Regions from separate parts of the Janthinobacterium sp. GW460-12-1-14-LB5 genome, predicted to be linked through region 3. Evidence: predicted binding sites of a transcription regulator. Region 3 holds the regulator's gene; each other region holds the start of a gene.

Region 1 (3,577 bases), on a different contig from region 3:
ATCAACTGAAAGCGGGCAGGAAACTCGGCCTGGCGGGCCGCGCGCGAAATGCTGATGACGCCCGATTCCATGGGCTGGCGCAGCACATCGAGCACCCGGCGCTGGAATTCGGCGATTTCGTCGAGAAACAGCACGCCACAGTGGGCCAGCGAGATTTCGCCAGGCCGCGGCACGTTGCCTCCACCCACCAGTGCCACGCCCGATGCCGTCTGGTGCGGGGCGCGGTAGGGCCGCCGCTTCCACTGTTCCACCTTGAAGTGGCCGCCCAGGGAATGCACGGCAGCCGATTCCAGCGCCTCTTCGTCGCTCATGGGTGGCAATACGCCAGGAAAACGGCTGGCCAGCATGGTTTTGCCTGCGCCCGGCGGCCCCACCATCAGGACGTTGTGGCCGCCCGCTGCCGCCACCTCCAGCGCCCGCCGCGCCTGTTGCTGCCCTTGTACGTCGGCAAAGTCGGGATACGGGAAAGCGGGGACAGTCAGCATGGGCTGGTGGCGCTGCAGGGCTGTCTGGCTGGCATGCGCGGCAAAGTGCGCGCAGACCTCGAGCAGGCTGTGGGCGGGATAGATGCAGGCATCGCTGACCAGCGCCGCCTCGTCCGCGTTCGCCTGCGGCAGGATGAAGGCGCGCGGTACGCCGCTCTTGCCGCGTTGCATGGCAAAGGTCATGGCCAGGGCGCCCCGAATCGGGCGCAACTGGCCCGACAACGACAATTCGCCGGCAAATTCGTAGTGGTGTAATTGGTCGCCCGGCAACTGGCCGGAGGCGGCCAGGATGCCCAGCGCGATGGGCAGGTCGAAGCGGCCCGATTCCTTGGGCAAGTCTGCCGGCGCCAGATTGGCCGTAATGCGCCGCGCCGGCATCTCGAAGCCGCAGTTTTGCAGCGCGGCCCGCACGCGGTCGCGCGATTCTTTCACTTCCGTATCGGGCAGGCCGACGATGGTAAAAGAAGGCAAGCCATTGGCGAGGTGGACTTCGACATTCACCTCGGGCGCCTCCATGCCGGCCAGGGCGCGGCTTTTCAGGACTGCCAGACTCATCAGACCCCCTGCACCGCGAACGCGGGCAGTATCAGTCTAGCCCTTGCAACAGTCTGAAGCTTGATGTGTGCCAGCAAGGCTGCCGATTGCGGTGCCTTGCCTGCCCTGCATTAAGCCTTCGGGTCGTTCAGGCGTGTTTCCAGTTCGATCAGGCGCAATTCCAGTGCATCGAGCTTGGCGCGGGTCTTGGCCAGCACTTGTGCCTGGATATCGAATTCTTCGCGCGTGACGAGGTCCAGGCGGGCGAAACCCTGGGTCATCATCGATTTCACGTTTTTCTCGATATCCTTGGCCGGCGAGTTCTCGATGGCTTGGTGGATCTTGCCTTGCAAGTCGTTAAAGAAGGTATTCATGTCCATGGTCAGTCCTTTTATGGTGCGGCATGTGCATCGCACCATTGCGGTGCACAGCAGTGTTAATCTGGTGCGAAAATAGGCAAATCCACAACGCTCCAGCAGCGTATTCCCGCATGCCCAGCGGCTTGCAGGGTATGTATGGACGGAAATGCACCTATCAAGGTGGCAATATAGCTGGCACGTATTCTGCTAAAGAAGGTATGAACGCTTTGTGATCTCCAGCCAAGATTTTAAACCTCAACCGCTTTAAAAGTTCAATAAAAGGGAATCGCCATGAAGAATCTGTCCAAGAACATGACTTTAGCAGCCGCATTGATGTTGGCCATGACCGCCCTGAGCGGTAGCGCCATGGCCCAGGATGCAGTGGCGGCGCCTGCTGCGGCCGAAGCCGTTCCTGATAACGTGGTGAGCTACAACGTGGCGCTGACGAGCGACTACCGTTACCGCGGCATCTCGCAAAGCCGCCTGAACCCGGCCATCAGCGGCGGTGCCGACTATACCCATAACCCGACGGGCCTGTACGTGGGCACCTGGCTGTCGAGCATCAAATGGATCAAGGACGGCGGCGGCGATACGAACCTGGAATGGGATATCTATGCCGGCAAGCGGGGCGAGATCAGCAAGGATTTCACCTATGACGTGGGCGGCCTGTATTACTTCTATCCATCGAATGGCTTGAGCACGAATGCGAACACCTTCGAGCTGTACGGCCAACTGGGCTACGGCCCGATGTATATCAAATACTCGCATTCGACCACGAATCTGTTCGGTGTCGCCGACAGCAAGAACAGCGGCTACCTCGACGTGGGCGCCAACGTCGAGGTGCATGATGGCTACATGCTGAACCTGCATGTGGGGCGCCAGAAAGTCGAGCACAACGATGCCCTCAGCTATAACGATTACAAGATCGGCGTGACCAAGGACTTCGGCATGGCGACCGTTTCCCTGGCGGCCGTCAAAGCCAACATCACGTCGCTGGCACCGAATGGCAAGAATCTGGCGAAATCCGGTCTCGTGCTGACCGTGTCCAAAACCTTTTAAGCGAGACTGCCATGAAAATGATTACCGCAATCATTAAACCGTTCAAACTGGACGAAGTACGCGAAGCTTTGTCGGCTATCAATGTGCAAGGCATTACCGTCACCGAAGTCAAAGGCTTCGGCCGCCAGAAAGGCCACACGGAACTCTACCGTGGTGCCGAGTATGTCGTCGATTTCTTGCCAAAAACCAAGATTGAAGCGGCCGTCGATGACGCCATTGTCGACCAGGCCATCGAGGCGATCGAAGGTGCCGCGCGTACCGGTAAGATCGGCGATGGCAAGATTTTCGTCTACAACCTGGAACAGGTCATCCGCATCCGTACCGGTGAAACCGGCAACGAAGCGCTCTAAGGGGAATATCGATGCGTAAAAATATAACAAAATTGCTAGCTGGGTTTGCCTGTCTGTGTGCGTTTGGCGTCGCCACGCCGAGCTTTGCCGATGCTCCCGCCAAGACGGAGGCGGCCACGACGTCGGCCGTCGCCGCCCCCGCCGTCACGCCCGCGGCTGACGCAACAGCGGCGGCTGCCGCCGCTCCGGCCCCGGCCGCTGCCGCGCCAGCCGCCGCGCCCGTCGCCAACAAGGGCGATACCAGTTTCATGATGATTTCCACCTTGCTGGTGATTTTGATGACCATCCCCGGCCTGGCCCTGTTCTATGGCGGCCTGGTGCGCTCGAAGAACATGCTGTCGGTGCTGATGCAAGTGTTCATGGTGTTCGCGCTGGTGATCGTGCTGTGGTGCATTTATGGCTACTCGATCGCTTTCACGGAAAAAACCGCCTTCTTCGGTGGCTTCGACCGCCTGTTCCTGAACGGTATCTGGGACCCGGCCAAGGGCACGTTTGCCGCCGCCGCCACCTTCAGCAAGGGCGTCGTCATTCCCGAGTTCGTCTTCGTGGCCTTCCAGGGCACGTTTGCCGCCATCACTTGCGCACTGATCGTCGGCGCCTTTGCCGAGCGCGCCAAGTTTGCCGCCGTGCTGGCCTTCGTCGTGCTGTGGTTCACGTTTGCCTACCTGCCGGCCGCCCACATGGTCTGGTTCTGGACCGGTCCTGACCTGATCACCAACGCCGCCACCTCGGCCAGCGAAGCCCTGAAAGCGGGCTGGATCTGGCAAAAAGGCGCGCTGGACTTCGCCGG
Region 2 (3,577 bases), on a different contig from region 3:
TCTGTATCCGGTTTTCGATGCCTCGGGAGAACTCACCACAGCGGCCGAAGCCGTACTCGAGGCCGAGTTCAAGGGTGAGAGATTTCGATATCTCAGTGTCTGGAATGGCGAGCTCGGAGACGGTGATGGCGCGAGTATTGCGCTTGGCTTCAGCGACAGTGACTGGCCCTCTTGGAGTTTTGAAATTGACGGAGAATGCGAGTACGTTAAGCGCCTCGGTCTTGATGGATTGAAAGAGCTGCTGTCCATTATCGCGGGTTCCCTACGGCCAGTGTTGATCACGGTTGCACGTAACGATTATTTTGAAAAACAAGTTTTCAAGGACCGTCCCGGTGTTGGCTGGATGTTGTACCTGCCGCGCATACTCACGGTCCAACAGGTGCCCGAGGCACGCGCTTTAGTGCCCGTGATGGCGATGGACGAGCAAGGTAAAGACAAGCAGATTGGCACCATCATCGTCAGCGTCACCGACGAGCCGTTCTCTGATGAGAATCCCGAGCACGTCAAGATTGCCAATGCCATTGAAATTCGCCTGGTCGATCAGGACCTGCTGCCTCGCTATGTCGATATTTAACGAAAGATAGCTCGTCCCGCTTGGCTTGCGCGACGCATTGCTGCACCGCGCAATGACTATCAGCACGTTTAGGCGCAAGATGAGCACGTGCCTGCGCAAAGCAGGCTCCCGATGTCTGGCTTGCCTACCTGGGGAAATATCATGTCCGCACACACTTACAAGCTGATCGAACTGGTCGGCACGTCCACCGAGAGCAGCGATCAGGCGATACGCGATGCCATTGCCAAGGCGGCGCTGACGGTCAAGCATATGGACTGGTATGCAGTGACGGAATCGCGCGGCCATATCGTCGATGGCAAGGTGGCGCACTTCCAGGTCACGCTCAAGGTCGGCTTCCGGCTGGAATAGCGCAAAGCGGCGCGTTCGTCACCGCCGCCCGGCTACTGCCCGGCTCTCCAGCCACTCCCGGCCGCCGGCCTCCAGCGCGGCCTCGATCACCTTTTCCGGCAAGCTGTAGACAGTCGCCCAGCTGGCGCGGCCATCTTGCGTATTCGCGGGAAAACTGTGCGTTTCAATCGGCCAGTGGTATTTGCGTTTCAGCGCTTTCACGATGGCGGCCAGCGAGACGCGGCCTTGCAGCGGTTCGGCGCCGGACTGGTCGCGGTTCGACAGCAGCACGGCCAGGACCTGGCCGCGGCCCGTGCGTGCGCCGGGGAAGGTGGGGGTTTTGTTTGCCATCGCCTATTTTACCGGGCAATGATCGGGCGAGAGGCGATGTGCCGCACCTTTGATATGGCGCAAGCGCCGCAGCGGCTTTGCGGCCACGATGGGCATGTCGCCAGGCGTGCCGGCGCCCTTCCGGCAGCCTGGGCTTGATACCAGGGGCACAGGAGAACATCATGCACAGCCTGAACATCCACGCCATGCAATGGCAGCCCGTCGCCGATATTTCCGCCGTCGATCCGCTGCGGCCCGACGACCTCGCCTGCTTTCGCGAGCTGCGCGACGTGCTGCAACGCTATGGCGCGCTCGACCGCTTCGGCATTTCCCTGATCCACCGCCATTTCGACATCGCCGACGACGAGGAGCTGATGGAGTACACGGATGTGGAACAACGCACGCTGATAGTGAAACCTGTCAAGAAAAGCGACATCGACTGGGAACGCACGACGATTACCAACTGGAAATTGACGGAAGGGGAGGAAGTGGCGCGCATCGGTTGCGGTTGCGCACGCAATTCGGGTGGCCACCTGGGCTATCACCGCGCCACCTGAGGCGCCCCCGCCGCCTTCCGCCAAGCGGCGTCGGCCTTTCTTACACTTTGCCCTATCCAGTTCAGTCCGCTTTGCACAAATCGTTGATTCCATGGGCTTTTTTTGTGTGGCATGCAAACTGCTTATCCCTGTCTACGAGATGAATTCAGGCAAGTCATCCTGGATTCCTCATCCCCGGATTTTCCGAGACTGACCACGATAAGAGGCTGCGATGAACGTCGATCACACACGAAGCAAGACCTTGGGCTGGCTGGGCGCACTGGCGGCGGCAAGCCTGCTGGCCAGCGGCCAGGCGCAGGCCGGCGCATACGGCCTGGCCGTCAACGAGTTGAACAATTTCCGCATCACCACCAGCGCCGGCGCGCTGTCGCTGGCCGGCGCCAACCGCAATGCCAGCGACAGCGCCTTCTTTGAAGGCGGCGTGGCCGTCAATCCGCGTGCCGTCAATACGGGACCGGCCGCCAACGCCGACGTGCAGCAGGTATGTTCGGGTGGCGGCTGCAGCGGCTTGCCGCAGAACCACTACGCCCCGAGCCCCAGTTCCACCCTGGAGTTCGCGCGCGGCGATGCGCATGCCTTCGGCAACATGCTCAATGGCGGCGCCACCGTACGCGCCGTCTCGGAAGCGCAGCGCAACACGGTCGGCGCCGCCTCATCCACGGCCGGCGACACGCTCACCGGCTCCGTCAACCTGACCCTGTCGAGCGCCGGCTTCATCACCTTCAGCTTCATGGGACGGCGCGACCTGCGCACCAGCGTGACGACCATGGGCGACAAGTCGAACGTGTCGATCATGGATATCTTCAATATCTCGTGCAACAGCGCCAGCCCAGCAGGCTGCCTGTCGAACGCGAATGCCGATGGCGTGATCTTCCAGTTCGCGCCCGATGGCAATGCCGGCAATGGCAGCGACGTCAACGGCAACCATGGCGCCGGCAGCCTCGACCCCTTCAGCCTGAACATGACGAGCGGCACCAACGATCCCGCCACCGGACGCGCCTTCACGAATGACTTCGCGCTGTTTTCCCTGACCTCGAATTTCGCCCTGCCCGCCGGCAGCTATACCCTGAATTTTTCCAAGTCCACGCGCACCGATATCGTCGTCATCGACCCACTGGTCGTGCCGGAGCCTGGCACCCTGTTCCTGCTGGGCCTGGGACTGGCCGGCCTGGCCTTCACGCGCCGCCGCCAGCCGCAATAAACACCGGCATGCCAACAACACGCGGCGCCCGCCAAGGCGCCGCGTGTTGTTTCATGCCAGCCAAGACGTGTTAACCGAGCCGCGCCAGCGCCTGGCGCGCCAGTTGCAGCTGCTGCAGATAATAGCGGTGCAGTATGGCAGGGTCGCTCAGGTCGTGCCCCAGTATCAGCCGCAGTTCGCTGGCAGGGCAGTCGGCGGCCTGGATCTGCACCTGGGCCTTCACCTGCGTGCCCAGCTGGCGGGCCAGCTGGCGCGCCGCCTGCTCTTGCGCGGGCCGGTATTCGACGCGCGTGCGCGCTACCTGGAAGCTGATTTCATTGGCCAGGCGCACCACTTGCACGGGCGCGCCAGCCAGGCTGCGCGCCAGCGCGGCGGCCATGCCCGGCACGCCGTTGCCATTCACAATTTCCAGGCGCGGACGCGGCACGGCAGCCGCCGTCACGGTCCACGCCGGGGCGGCAACGGGCACGCCGCGCGCCGCGGCCGGCACGCGCTGCAAACGGGCCATGCCGTCGCCTTGCGTGATCTCGATGCGCGCCATGGCGGGCGCCTCCTGCGGCGGCGCGGGCGCGGGCACGCCCTGCGGCG
Region 3 (3,577 bases):
CGACTTCGTTCTACATGATCGTCGGCCTGGTGCCGTCGGACGGCGGCAGCATCGATATCAGCGGCGTGGACATTTCCAGCCTGCCGATCCACCGCCGCGCGCAGATGGGCCTGTCGTACCTGCCGCAGGAAGCGTCCGTGTTCCGCAAGCTGACGGTGGAAGACAATATCCGCGCCGTGCTGGAAATCCAGACCGTCGAAGGCCGTCCCCTGAAGAAGGCCGAGATCGAGGAGCGCCTGGATAAACTGCTGGCCGACTTGCAGATTGAAAAGCTGCGCGAGAACCAGGCCCTGTCCCTGTCCGGCGGCGAGCGCCGCCGCGTGGAAATCGCCCGCGCGCTGGCCACCGACCCGCGTTTCGTGCTGCTCGACGAGCCGTTTGCCGGCGTGGATCCGATCGCCGTGATCGAAATCCAGCGCATCGTGCGTTTCTTGAAGGAGCGCAATATCGGCGTGCTGATTACCGATCATAATGTGCGCGAGACGCTGGGTATTTGCGACCGTGCCTACATCATCAACCAGGGCTCGGTGCTGGCGTCGGGACGCCCCGACGACATCATCGCGAACGAGTCGGTACGCCGGGTCTATCTGGGCGAACACTTCCGCATGTGAGCCAATGAAACAATCATTGCAGCTGCGCACGTCGCAGCACCTGGCACTGACGCCGCAGTTGCAGCAATCGATACGCCTGCTGCAATTATCCACCCTGGAATTGCACCAGGAACTCGAGCAGCTGCTGACGGACAATCCCTTGCTCGAACGCCTCGACGATCCGCTCGACCGTTCGCTGCGCCTGCTGTCCGACGGCGCCCTGAGTTCCACGGCCGCGCCGGCCGAAGCGCCGCCCCAGCCGCCAGGCCAGGAGGCGCCCGCCGCACCGGCCGAAGCGGACGGGTTTGACGGCGAGGCGGGCGAGGGCCCGGCCGCCGCGGAGGGCGGCGACAGCGACTGGAGCGAGGCGAGCCGGGGCAAGGCGCCCGACGATGAAGATTCGCGTCCGCAACTGGAGGCCCATCACTGCACCCTGCGCGAGCACCTGATGGAGCAGATGCGCGTGACGGTGCTCGAGTTGCGCGACCGCGCGCTGGTCGAGCTGATCATCGACGCGCTCGACGACAATGGCTACCTGGAGGAATCGCTCGACGACATCCTGGCACGCCTGCCGGAAGAGCTGGAAATCGACGCCGACGAGATGCGCACGGCCTTGTCGCTGCTGCAAAGTTTCGATCCACCGGGCGTGGGCGCGCGCAATGCGTCCGAATGCCTGGCGCTGCAAATCAGGCGCTTGCCGCACGTCGCCATGGTGACGCGGCGCATGGCCCTCGTCATCGTGGAAAAGCACCTGGCCTGGTTTGCCCAGCGCGATTTCAACAAGCTGAAAAAAGCCCTCGATTGCGACGATGAAGACTTGCGCGAGGCGCAGACGGTGATTCGCCAGTGTAATCCGCACCCGGGCGCCGTGTTCGCCTCGGACGTGTCCGATTACGTGGTGCCCGACGTCGTCGTCAAGCGCGCGCGCAATGGCTGGCAAGTCACCCTGAACAACGACGTCATGCCGCGCCTGCGTGTCAACGCCATGTACGCCAACTTGCTCAAGCAGGGCAAGGGCGAGGGCGCCATGGGTGCGCAGTTGCAGGAGGCCAAGTGGCTGATCAAGAATATGCGTCAGCGCTTCGATACCATCCTGCGCGTGGCACAGGCGATAGTAGAAAGACAAAAGAACTTTTTCTCGCATGGGGCCGTTGCCATGCGCCCCCTTGTGCTCCGTGAAATAGCTGATACACTGGGTTTACACGAGAGTACTATCTCGCGGGTAACAACTCAAAAGTACATGCTGACCCCGCACGGCATGTTCGAGTTGAAATATTTCTTTGGTAGCCATGTCGCCACCGAAGCGGGGGGCGAAGCGTCATCGACGGCGATACGGGCATTGATCGTGCAACTGACAGGAGCAGAAGACCCTAAAAATCCTTTATCCGACAGTAAGATTGCGGACATGCTGGGGGAACAAGGCATGGTGATTGCGCGACGTACTGTTGCCAAATACCGGGAAGCATTGAAAATTCCGCCAGTGAGCCTGCGTAAGTGTTTGTAAGTTTTTTTCGGTTCCTCTGCGGGCCGGATACGATGGACCGCACGAACCCGATCATCTTTAGGAGTGTGTATGAATCTCACCATCAGCGGACATCATCTCGAAGTGACACCAGCCATCCGTGAATACGTACAAACGAAGCTGGAGCGCGTGAAACGTCATTTCGATCAAGTTATCGATATCGCCGTGATTCTGACCGTGGATAACCTCAAAGAGAAAGAAAAACGTCAAAAGGCCGAAGTCAACCTGCGTCTGAGTGGCAAGACCGTCTATGTGGAAAGCCTGGCGCACGACCTGTATGCCGCGATCGATACCCTGATCGACAAGCTCGATAGGCAAGTGATGAAGTACAAAACCAAAGTGCAAGGGCACGGTAAAGAGGCGATCAAGCATCTGCCAGACAACTCAGAGGAAGACGCCGTCGTCGCCGTCTAAGGCCACCGGCTTCCCCCAGTTGTGATCAACTAAGGGCGCACATTGCGCCCTTTTTTGCGTCCTGCGGGACGCAATATCCGTGGTGAAAGCGCTAGAATGCGCCATCCTCACTTCTTTCCTGCCTGCCATGAGCGACTTCGTCCAGACCTCCATCCGCAACCGCACGGGCCACATCGTGCTCGACCGCCCGAAAGCCTTGAACTCCCTGTCGCTGGAGATGGTGCGCACCCTGAGCGCTGCCTTGCTGGCCTGGCGCGACGATCCGCAGGTGGACGCCGTGGTGATCCGCTCCAGCAGCGAAAAGGCCCTGTGCGCCGGCGGCGATATCCGTTTCTTTTACGATGCGGGCCTGGCCACGCCGCAAGGCGGCAGCGCCCTGCTGGAAGATTTCTTTACGGAAGAATACGCGTTAAATCATGTCATTCACTTTTATCCGAAACCGTATATCGCCGTGATGGACGGCGTGGTGATGGGCGGCGGCATGGGCGTGGCGCAAGCCGGGCCCGGCAACCAGTTGCGCATCGTCACGGGCCGCACGCGCATGGCCATGCCGGAAGTCAATATTGGCCTGTTCCCCGACGTGGGCGGCAGTTACTTTCTTTCCCGCCTGGCGGGCCGGCTGGGCCTGTACCTGGGCTTGACGGGCCTGACCATCGGTGCGGCCGATGCCCTGTACACGGGCCTGGCCGATGTGTATCTGCCCGAGGCGCAGATGGGGGCGCTGCTGGCCCTGTTCGACTCGACGCCGGGCGAGGCCTTGCCGGTGGCCATCAAGGCGCTGGCGGCGCCGTTCCAGGCCGAGGCGGGCGCGGCTTCCCTGGCCACGGCGCGCGCGGCGCTGGACCGCCACTTCGGCGCGGGTTCGGTGGCCGCCATCATGGCCTCGCTGGCGCAGGACGACAGCGCGTTCGCCGCGAAGGCCCTGGCGGCCATGCGCCTGCGCTCGCCCTTGATGATGTCGGTGACCCTGGAATTGCTGCAGCGGGGCGCCCACCTGGGCGTGGCCGACTGCCTGCGCATGGAGCGCACGCTGGTGCGCCACAATTTCGCG
Region 4 (3,577 bases), on a different contig from region 3:
CCAAGCTGAAAAACACGAACAATTATCGTCACCTGGGAACCCTGGGCAGCGGTAACCACTTCATCGAAGTGTGCCTCGATGAACAGGGTTCCGTGTGGTTCATGCTGCATTCCGGTTCGCGCGGCGTGGGTAACGCCATCGGCACGCATTTCATCGAACTGGCCAAGCAGGACATGCGCACCCACTTCATCAATCTGCCCGACCAGGACCTGGCCTATCTGGCTGAAGGCACGCAGCATTACGACGATTACGTGGAAGCCGTGGGCTGGGCGCAGCGTTTCGCCCGCAACAACCGCGAAGTGATGATGCAGAATCTGATCGCCGCCGTGCGCACGGTCATCCACAAGCCGTTCCAGACGCATGTGGAGGCCGTCAACTGCCACCATAACTATGTGCAGAAGGAGCACCACTTCGGCAAGGACGTGTTGATCACGCGCAAGGGCGCTGTCTCGGCCCGCGCCGGAGAATTGGGCATCATTCCCGGCTCCATGGGCGCGAAGAGCTTTATCGTGCGCGGCAAGGGCAATGCGGACAGTTTTCATAGCTGCAGCCACGGCGCGGGCCGCACGATGAGCCGCACGGAAGCGAAGCGGCGCTTCAGCCTGGACGACCAGATCCGCGCCACCGAGGGCGTGGAATGCCGCAAGGATGCAAACGTGATCGATGAAATTCCGATGGCTTACAAGGATATCGATGCGGTGATGCTGGCGCAGCGCGAACTGGTCGATGTCGTGCATATCCTGAAGCAGGTCGTTTGCGTCAAAGGTTAATAGAAAGAAAGTAGAGATGATAGAAATTGATGGAGCGCAAGGTGAAGGCGGCGGACAGATTTTACGTTCGGCGCTGAGCCTGTCGATGATCACGGGGCAACCGTTTCGGCTGATTAACATTCGCGCGGGGCGGGAAAAGTCCGGCTTGCTGCGCCAGCATTTGCTGGCCGTGCAGGCGGCGGCCGCCATTTGCGGGGCGCGCACGACGCCGGTGGCGCTGCGCGCAACCAGCCTGGAATTCGTGCCTGGCCCCATACGCGGCGGCGATTACCGCTTTGCCATCGGCAGCGCCGGCAGTTGCACCCTGGTATTGCAAACCCTGTTGCCAACCCTGCTGCATGCGGATGGGCCGTCCACCGTGCGCATCAGCGGCGGCACGCACAATGCCATGGCGCCGCCCGTGCATTTTTTGCAGCGCGCATATGGCCGCATCCTGGAACAGATGGGCGCCGAGGTAGAGATTACGCAGCAGCGCTATGGCTTTCATCCCGCAGGCGGTGGCGAGGTGCTGGCCACCGTGCAGCCGTGCCCGCGCTTGCGGCCCATCGTATTGCTGCAGCGCGGCGAACGGAAGGCGGGGTATGCGGAAAGCGTGGTGGCGGGCGTGCATGTGAACGTGGCGCAGCGCGAGCTCGAGCGTGTCGCCAGCGGCATGGGCTGGAGCGGCAAGCAGCTGCGCATCGTCGGCTTGCCGGCGGAGCAGGGCCCGGGCAACGTCTTGCTGCTGACATTGGAGCATGAACACGTCACGGAAGTATTTACGTCGTTCGGCGAAAAGTCCCTGCTGGCCGAATCCGTGGCCAAGCGCCTGTTGAACGAGGTGCGCGCTTATCTCAAGACGGACGCGGCCGTGGGCGAGCACCTGGCCGACCAGCTCTTGCTGCCGATGGCGCTGGCCGGTGGCGGTAGCTTCAGCTGCAACAAGGTGTCGCAGCATGCGTTGACGAATGCGGAAGTGATTGCCAGATTTTTACCCGTGCGTATTACTTTCGAGCAGCAGGAGCGGGCCAGCATCTGCACGGTGGCCGCCGTCTGACGTACGCGGTGACACAAATACCTGTTGCAGCTGTTCCAAATTGATACATGGGCAGCCAGATGTGGGGTACGCAAGCATGGCATGGCATTTGCTCTTCTTTGGATATTCACTAAAAAAACCAAGGAGACCAGCATGACCTATTCCATCCGCACCCTGCTCGGCGTAGCCGCCGCCGGCGCCGTTGCCCTCACTTCCCTGCTGACCTTGCCGCAAGCTTATGCGCATGGCAATGTCACGCCGCAAGGTGTCGACACCACGGGTTTACCCAAGGTGGGCGACAAGTGGCTCGAGCAAAACCCGTATCGGGGCAACAAACTGGCCCTGACGGTGGGGACATCCGCCTACAACCAGAATTGCGCCCGCTGCCACGGCATTGAAGCCATCTCCGGCGGCATCGCGCCGGACTTGCGCCAGCTGGACCGCGATTGTTTCGGTATCAAGAATGAGACAAAGAAACAGGCTTGCTACAAGGAAACGGACAATTATTTCCTGTCGACTATCCGCCACGGTAAAGTGCGTAATGGCGCCGTGTACATGCCGCCGTTCGAAGGCGTGTTCAACCAGGAAGCCATGTGGGCCATCAAGACCTACCTGGAAACCCGCCGCGAATCCAATTAAGCCGAATTGATCACGAAGGAGTCCCATGCGTTCATTTCAATTCCGGGGCACGCGCGCGATGCTCTCGCTCGCTTGCCTGGCGCTGTGCGCAGCCGCGCCGGCGCGCGCCGACTGGCAGAAAGTGCAGCAGTCGGGCAGCCTGAAAGTGGCGGTGTACAACGAGTTCGCGCCGTTTTCCGACAAGGGTACGGGCATCGATATCGACATTGCCGAAGCGCTGGCGAAAAAGCTGGGCTTGAAACTGAGCTTGCTGCCATTTCCCGCCGGCGAAAACCTCAACGACGATTTGCGCAATATGGTGTGGAAGGGGCATTACCTCGGTTATGGCCCCGCCGACGTGATGCTGCACGTGCCGGTCGACAAGAAATTGATGGCGGACAACGACAAGGTCGAGATCTTTGCGCCGTATTACGTGGAAACCGTGCGCCTGGCGCGCAGTGCGCATGCCGTGCCGCAATTCGATGGCGTCGCCTCGCTGGCTGGCAAGCGCATCGGCGTGGAAAAGGTCTCGATCGCCGCCATGCTGATGCTGGGCGAGGACAATGGCAAGTACCGCGACGACGTGCGGATCTTCGACACGGCCGCCGAAGCCTTGCAGCAATTGCAAGCAGGCAAGCTTGACGCCGTGCTGGCGAACCGTTCGGAAATCGAGTCGGTGCTCAAAAGCGATCCCGCTTTCCCCTTGAGCGAAGTGGCGTTCGCCCGCTTGCCGCGTGCCGGCTGGGCCGTGGGCCTGGCCGTCAGCAAGCAACAGCTCGATGTAGCCAAGTTACTGCAGGCTGCCATGAACGAGATGGCGGCCAGCGGCGAATTGAAAACCATCTTTGAGAAATATGGGGTGAAGGAAGCTCGCCCCTGAAGTAGCTTGCTTGAGTTTAAAAGCCCGCGCATCGGAAGAGGCGCGGGCTTTTTCATGAGAACGCCTGAAAAATGTTCAGGGCAAGGCGCATTGCCGCAGGCAGTACGAATAGTACGACAAGGCAATGCAACGCGGCCATGGACTTTTTCTCAGGTGTTCTTAAAACGCGTATTGGGCGCTGACGCCTAACAACCAGTTACGGCCCGGCGCCGCTTCATAGTAGCGCTTGTTGCTGTCGCCGACGATGACGGAGCCCACGTAGGTCTTGTCGAAAAGATTGTTCAGGCGGGCAAA

What was found. The regulator sigma-54, encoded in region 3, starts transcription at its own class of promoters, with help from an activator protein. The targets are predictions, from matches to a motif close to TGGCANGNAANCTGCTTT.
Region 1: AC07X6_RS08535 (TorF family putative porin) is a predicted target of sigma-54. The motif match lies at 1,572-1,589, and genes of this name have one in related genera.
Region 2: AC07X6_RS10180 (EDSAP-1 family PEP-CTERM protein) is a predicted target of sigma-54. The motif match lies at 1,896-1,913, and genes of this name have one in related genera.
Region 4: pedF (cytochrome c-550 PedF) is a predicted target of sigma-54. The motif match lies at 1,884-1,901, and genes of this name have one in related genera.

What each region holds. Positions count from the first base shown of each region.
Region 1 covers NZ_JBWKYD010000006.1:266,815-270,391, reverse strand. The annotation lists gene AC07X6_RS08545 (YifB family Mg chelatase-like AAA ATPase) at 1-1,040, opposite strand, end outside; gene AC07X6_RS08540 (accessory factor UbiK family protein) at 1,151-1,399, opposite strand; gene AC07X6_RS08535 (TorF family putative porin) at 1,670-2,437, shown strand; gene AC07X6_RS08530 (P-II family nitrogen regulator) at 2,449-2,787, shown strand; gene AC07X6_RS08525 (ammonium transporter) at 2,799-3,577, shown strand, end outside.
Region 2 covers NZ_JBWKYD010000008.1:82,892-86,468, forward strand. The annotation lists gene AC07X6_RS10160 (immunity 52 family protein) at 1-574, shown strand, start outside; gene AC07X6_RS10165 (dodecin) at 716-922, shown strand; gene AC07X6_RS10170 (hypothetical protein) at 941-1,252, opposite strand; gene AC07X6_RS10175 (hypothetical protein) at 1,414-1,788, shown strand; gene AC07X6_RS10180 (EDSAP-1 family PEP-CTERM protein) at 2,000-2,989, shown strand; gene AC07X6_RS10185 (LytR C-terminal domain-containing protein) at 3,060-3,577, opposite strand, start outside.
Region 3 covers NZ_JBWKYD010000004.1:121,537-125,113, reverse strand. The annotation lists gene lptB (LPS export ABC transporter ATP-binding protein) at 1-611, shown strand, start outside; gene AC07X6_RS05190 (RNA polymerase factor sigma-54) at 616-2,094, shown strand; gene hpf (ribosome hibernation-promoting factor, HPF/YfiA family) at 2,164-2,526, shown strand; gene AC07X6_RS05180 (3-hydroxyisobutyryl-CoA hydrolase) at 2,654-3,577, shown strand, end outside.
Region 4 covers NZ_JBWKYD010000045.1:14,224-17,800, reverse strand. The annotation lists gene AC07X6_RS28010 (RtcB family protein) at 1-770, shown strand, start outside; gene rtcA (RNA 3'-terminal phosphate cyclase) at 787-1,806, shown strand; gene pedF (cytochrome c-550 PedF) at 1,939-2,424, shown strand; gene AC07X6_RS27995 (substrate-binding periplasmic protein) at 2,450-3,283, shown strand; gene AC07X6_RS27990 (TonB-dependent receptor family protein) at 3,443-3,577, opposite strand, start outside.